DNA from 2 places in the Pseudoalteromonas sp. SR45-1 genome. Region 1 is predicted to be linked to the other one. Evidence: predicted binding sites of a transcription regulator. Region 1 holds the regulator's gene; the other holds the start of a gene.
What was found. The regulator FliA, encoded in region 1, starts transcription of late flagellar genes. The targets are predictions, from matches to a motif close to CTAAAGNTNNNNNNNNNNNNGCCGATA.
Positions count from the first base shown of each region.

Region 2: the regulator FliA is predicted to act here: its motif matches at 1,449-1,475, upstream of H5089_RS04090 (DUF4402 domain-containing protein).

Region 1 is NZ_JACJDR010000017.1:50,322-53,743, reverse strand. Features, by position in the region: gene H5089_RS16280 (chemotaxis protein CheA) at 1-81, opposite strand, end outside; gene H5089_RS16275 (protein phosphatase CheZ) at 97-870, opposite strand; gene cheY (chemotaxis response regulator CheY) at 888-1,271, opposite strand; gene H5089_RS16265 (RNA polymerase sigma factor FliA) at 1,312-2,022, opposite strand; gene H5089_RS16260 (MinD/ParA family protein) at 2,049-2,909, opposite strand; gene flhF (flagellar biosynthesis protein FlhF) at 2,902-3,422, opposite strand, start outside.
Region 2 is NZ_JACJDR010000002.1:365,908-369,329, reverse strand. Features, by position in the region: gene H5089_RS04100 (molecular chaperone) at 1-295, opposite strand, end outside; gene H5089_RS04095 (DUF4402 domain-containing protein) at 305-787, opposite strand; gene H5089_RS04090 (DUF4402 domain-containing protein) at 791-1,393, opposite strand; gene H5089_RS04085 (SPOR domain-containing protein) at 1,509-2,063, opposite strand; gene H5089_RS04080 (SPOR domain-containing protein) at 2,433-3,116, opposite strand.

The sequences.
Region 1 (3,422 bases):
TAACTGTTCAGATAAAAGCTCTAGGATTTCTCCAGCCTCTACAAGAAAGTCTTGTAAAATATCTTCATCAACTTCAAACATGCAGTTACTCTCCTCTTAGAAGCCCAAACTTGATAAAAGATCATCAACTTCATCTTGATCAGATACAACATCATTACGCGATTCTTTATCAATAATAGGGCCTTCAGGACCTGCTAAAGTTTGTGTGGCAACTGGTTCTTTTATTTTTTGTTGTTCTACTTTATTCGCGGTGCTGTTACTGTCGTCTTGTTCAGCAAACGCAGTTAAAAGATGCAGTAAACTTTCTTCTACTTCCCTAACAAGTTCAATAACACGGCGAATAACTTGACCTGTTAAGTCTTGATAGTCTTGAGCCATTAATACATTTGTCATTAAGTTTTGAAGCTCATCAGTCTTATGATGAGAGTTGTTCATAAACTTATCGATGCTATGGCAAAGTTGCTTAAACTCACCAAGCTCAATCTCGCGGCTCATTAAACGATCCCATGTCGGTTTGATATGAGATATTTCGTCCGCTAACTGTTGGGCTATAGGTAAACTGGCCTCCACTGCATCCATTGTTTTATTAGCCGCATTTTCTGTCATTTCTATAACATAATTAAGCCGCTTTTTAGCATCTGGAATCGCATCTGTCGTTATATCAGTTAAGCGAGTATCAAGCTCAAAACTTTTAAGGGCTTCGTGCAGTTGACGAGTCAACTTTCCAACTTCAGCAAATAATTCAGACTGCTCTTTAGATGCAGCCTCTAAAATCAACTGATTTGCTTTGTCTTGCTCATCATTTTCTAAAAAAACAACGAGCTGACGAGCTTGTTCTAACGTTATTTGAGGCGCAGCTGGTGCTGGCATAAGCCTCTCCCCCATCATTAGCCTAAGCGTTCAAATACTTTTTCTAATTTAGTTTTTAATGTTCCAGCCGTAAATGGCTTAACAATATAACCATTCACGCCAGCTTGCGCCGCAGCTATTATTTGTTCTTTTTTAGCTTCTGCCGTTACCATTAATACAGGGATATGTTTTAACTTCTCGTCTGCACGTATTGCTCTTAAAAGATCAATACCCTGCATTCCAGGCATATTCCAATCCGTAACTACAAAATCAAACACTTGATTTTGCAACATAGGCAAAGCTGTAGACCCATCATCAGCTTCTTGAACGTTAGTGAAACCTAAGTCACGTAACAGGTTTTTTATAATGCGTCTCATCGTTGAAAAATCATCAACTACAAGAATTTTCATGTTTTTATCCAAAACATCCCCCAGTGAGGTATTAACCTTTGTTTACTTACTACTAATTTATCCAGTCATTGATTTTAGCTTTAAGCTTAATCATCGCCTGACCATGTATCTGACTTACACGCGATTCACTTACATCGAGTATATGTCCTATTTCTTTTAAATTCATTTCATCGTTGTAGTACAAAGAAAGCACCATTGCATCACGCTCTGGTAATGACTTAATTGCACTTAGCAAAGACTCATTAAACCTATCATTTTTAACATTATTAAAAGGTTTATCTTGTGCTAAATCTTGGCCTACAGGAGTAATAACATCCTCATCTACACCAAGGTCTTCAATGCCTAATATTTTACTCGTATTCGCATCATTTAAAATATGATGGTACTCATTGAGCGAAATTTCAAGTTTTTCAGCAACTTCTATGTCCGTTGGTTCGCGGTTCAGACTACTTTCGAGCTCAGTAATTGCTTCTGCAACTTGCCTGTTTTTACGGTGAACTGAACGAGGAGCCCAATCACCACGGCGCATTTCGTCAAGCATAGCACCGCGAATACGAATACCTGCAAAAGTTTCAAAGCTTGCGCCTTTTGTTGCATCAAAGTTTTTCGAAGCTTCTATTAAACCTATCATTCCTGATTGAATTAAATCATCAAGTTGAACGCTAGGTGGTAATCGAGCAATTAGATGACATGCCACTTTTTTAACAAGTGATGCATGCTTCTCAACAATCACATTTAAATTTTGTGTTGATTGATATCCCATAGCTCTATTCACCAGTGTTGTCATAATTAACCGTTTACTAGTTTCTCAATGAAAAACTCTAAATGCCCAGATGGTTGGTTGGGTATTGGCCATTTAACTGCTTTTGTTGCCAGCGTTTTAAACGCAAGAGCGGCTGGCGAATTTGGAAAGAGCTCTACTATTACTTTTTGACGACGTGTTGCTTTGCGCATATTTTCATCATAAGGAACCGTTGCTACTAGCTCCATTGATACATCTAAAAAGCGGTCGGTAACTTTAGATAGCTTTGCAAACAATTCAGTGCCTTCACGCATACTGCGCACCATATTGGCAACAATTTTAAATTTATAAACGCCGTGCTCACGACTTAATACTTTAATAAGTGCGTAAGCGTCGGTGATTGATGTCGGCTCATCGCATACAACAACCATTACATCTTGCGCTGCACGCGAGAAGCTCAGTACCATGTCTGAAATACCAGCAGCTGTATCTACAATTAAAATATCAAATTCGGTATTCAATTCGCTAAACGCACGAATTAGCCCAGCATGCTCAGATGGTGATAATTCAACCATACTTTGCGAACCCGATGTAGCGGGTACAATTTTAATTCCTGCAGGGCCTTCAACTAAAATTTCATCAAGCTCACATTCACCAGACAAGACATGTGACAAGTTACGCTCTACACGTAAACCAAGCATCACATCACAGTTTGCTAAACCCAAGTCAGCATCCAGCACTAATACTCGATTACCTTGCTGCCCAAGTGCAATAGCTGTATTTAGAGAAACATTTGTTTTCCCTACTCCACCTTTACCACCGGTTACAGCGATAACTTTTACGCCGTTGTTATTGTTTTGACTCATTTTGCGCAGGCCGCTTGCTTGATCTAATACTGTGTTAATCATACATCCCTACTGTGCTTGGCGCCACTGCTTGGTGCCTTGAATGTTGTTCTTTTGTTCTTTTTAAATATAATTGCTCAGCCTTTTTAACTAGTTTCTCAGCATTTGCAACACGAATATCCTCTGGTACTCGTTGACCATTAGTAAGATACCCTATTGGAAGGCGATTTTGAATCGCAATACTAATAATCTCACCCAAACTTAATGATTCGTCTAACTTAGTGAAAATACAGCCACTTAACTTTACTTTTTTAAAGTGACGTACAGTTTCTTGCAATACATTAATTTGTGCTGTCGCGCTAAGTACTAAGTAGCTGCGAATATCTACACGTTGGTTACGCATTAACGTGTTTAATTGCTCAGTTAAACGTAAATCTCGCTGGCTCATACCTGCTGTGTCAATTAATACTAGACGTTTATTTCGTAAATGATATAAAACTTCAGCTAATTCATTAGCATCTTTAACTTGCTTAACACCACAACCAATAATACGACCATATGTTGCAAGTTGTTCAT
Region 2 (3,422 bases), on a different contig from region 1:
GTTTTTCACCAGGTGCTAAACGCATTTGTTTTGGTGACAAACGTGCCATTGAACTTAAACTTTCGCTTGTAGCCTCTGCCAACTGTATGTAGCCACCGCTAGGTTGCGCTTGCTTCTCACTCCATAAAACACGATATGTTTGATATTCATCCCCCGTATTAATTACGGTAACTTTAGCGGTTCGTTGACGTTCATCAAAACTAATACGGGTTGGAGAGATAAGTAAATTTGCGTATGCATTTTGTCCTAAAATACATACACTCAGTGCGAGCAGCACTACAACTTTATAAAGCATGTTTTTCCTTTAGTAATCAATCGTAATTTCTAATTGGGTGTCAGTAATAAAACTACCATCTAAGTAACTTTGGCTAGTCCCTGTCGTTATTAAACGGCCACCTACTTTGAGTAAAAGATCTCCAAATTCATCGCTAGTTTGCGTGCTTGGTAAATCCACTAATACAACCGAAAACTTGGCACTATTAGCTCCAAGTACTTCACTTTGCAATGTAGAGTCACTCATTTTATTAAACGATATTTGAGTAAGCGGAGGTAAATCGGTAAATAATAGTTCTGCGGGATTCCCCTCAGTTAATACGTAAATACTACCAAATGTGGTTATTTCACCATTGTGGTTAATCGTGATAGAGCTTAAAGTATTATTTTGAGGGATAACTAAAGTGCCAAAATTAAGCGCTTCTTGTTGTATGCTTGCGCTATAGGCTTGCTCGCTAAACATTAACGAAATCCAAGCAGAAACATACAAAAAGCGCATTGTTTGTTTAAACACTAATTAATATGACACTTCAATATTAAAGCTACCAGAATACTCACCATCAGGGTAATCCACACTTGATGCGTTTGATGAAGTAGAAAGAGTCGCGCCTATATTAAATGATACAGCGCCATCAGCACCAGCTTGTAGGTTAGGAGTACCCTGCGTATAAAGCGCTCCTGCATTTGTTCCGCTCGTTATAAAGTAAGTCCAAGCATCTACAGTAAAATCAGGTTCATTTAAGCCTTGGCCAGCTAAGGGTAGTATCAAAGTATTTACTGGGTCGCTAATGGTTAAAATAGAGTTTGGTACTACATCTGACACACTGAAAGCACCCGCTTCACCACCTTCAATTATTGAGATACTCGCAGCGTTACCAGTTGGATTATCTTGTGAAGTAACAGGGCTCGCAGCTGGATCAGGATTAACTGTCAGCGTTGCTTGTTCGGCGCCTAATGGATCTGAAATAGCACGAATAGTACCAAAATTTAAATCGTTATCTTTTGTGAGTACTACAGCATTTTGTACTGTTACTTTCGCTTCAAATGACTCTGTAGCAGCATAAGTGCTAAACGAGCTGACCACGGTGGCTACAGCTAATGCAGATAAATAAAACTTCATGCTAAATCCTTATAAGAAAATGGGCTTTATCAAATATTTGCCCAACTATAGTTAGTATCGACTATTAGTACAAATACTTTAATACTATATAAGTTTAAAAGTCCTAATTTATTAATTATATTGGTTTTCCGACAAAAGCAGCAATATTACATACTTGATCAAGCTGATTAGCTAAATAACAAAACGCACTTACTTGAGCATCGTTTATAAATGGACCTACACGTAATCCATACAAAGTCATATTATTATTTTTACGTTCAAACATAGTAAAATTAAATTGAGTAAATGCACTAGGGTATAATTGCTTAAGCCTTTCGACTCTTGCTCTAACAAGCTCTGGCTTTAAATACCAACCAAGCTGTGCTCCAATTTTAGTTTCATCTGTTAAGGTGAGTTCTGAGTTTTGTAAGTTTGGTGTTTTTACTTCTGGAGTGTTATTTAGTGCCGTCGGTTCCAAATTCTGTGAAGGCTGATTACCATAGGTGATATCGATTTTACTTTGCATGAGTAAAGGAGGGTTTTCAGTTAATTCACTTTGAGACGATAACGCCATAATTAATAGCTGTAAATCATCTTCCATAGCAGTTAAACGACCAATGCTTTCTTGCTGTAAGTGCCACTGCGAAACATACTCTTTTACTTGTTTATCAGTTATTAAAGAATGCTGCACGCTCTCGTTATTTACAGTTGCGCTGCTGCATCCATATAAATAAAAAGATAAGAATAAAACTGATATTAAATGACAAGACTTCAAATACCGCATTACAAAATGCACTCTACTAACCAAGATAATAAATCAAAGCAAATTTTGCGCCAATTTATAGCAACTTTTTAATTAAGTAGTCTATTTTGAAGTAAGAAAACCGAGTTGATAACAAAACAAAATTGCATTATTTAATTACTATCACTAATTATTGCTGTATTGCTCTAGCTACTGCCTCCGTGCACTCGTATATCAAAATTATTAGCGATAATTGCGTCAGGTTTAATCCCCAAGATTGATTAGGTATTATTACAGATTGATATTACGTAATACGGGCTACAGCCTTACTGGCTTATCGGTGTAGTTACTTACTATGCAATCGAGTTTATACAGCTTGAATACGTCACAGTCTGCTTTTGCATTTTTAAAGTTTTGGTAAGAGCCAAGTTTTAGCCTGTAAAACATTTTGTCGTTTATTTTGGCGGTTTCTACGTTAGTCAATATTTTGTCTCTAAATAACGGTGCTGCTTTAGTATTTAGCTCTTGCCATGCTTTAGCCACACCTTGCTCTGAGTCAACCGAAGCTACTTGCAAAGCAAATACATGTTTTGGTTTATTTAATTTTACAGCTTGTTTTTTATTACTGTAGTTTTGTTTAACTTGTTGGCGTGACTTAACATTGCGTGTGTTTCGTGGTGAACGTACAGACTTACTGCTATACCCTTGATTAGACTGCGCTATTGCTTTGCTGTTTATAATATCAATATGATTTACGAGATAAGTTATTTCTTTTTCTAACCTTAAAATTCGCTCTATGCCTTCACGAGCTTGTTGCCACTGCATTGCGGCATCTTTTAGCTGAGCAAGTTCAAGGGCTGTAATTGATACGTAGTCAGGCGAGTTACTTTGAGGCTGTTCATCAATGGTTTTTATTTCAGGCGTAACGCTGCATGCTGTGCCAAATAAAAGCATTAGCAAGCTAAGTAAAAGCCCAATGTTATTTTTTTTATATATAAACATGTATTTGCTGTCCTGAAAGCAGTGTTTTCACTACATTTCAGTTAAACATTCTCACAAGAAAGCGTTTAACTTTATTTAAGCTGTGAGCTATAAAACTTAGCTCTTCGCATGCTTGTCAGTGTTTTGTAAAACACAACGTTGCATACTCCCACCCTTCCTTGAGAGCATTATTTAATACAAATTTAATGCCAGTTAACACAAACTTTACAACATAAATAACAATATGTCTGTAATGACCTAAAAATTTTATTTTTAAAGAGGCTCCTTTCTTATTTTACTCTAGGGCCTGTTGACCTTTCAGGATTA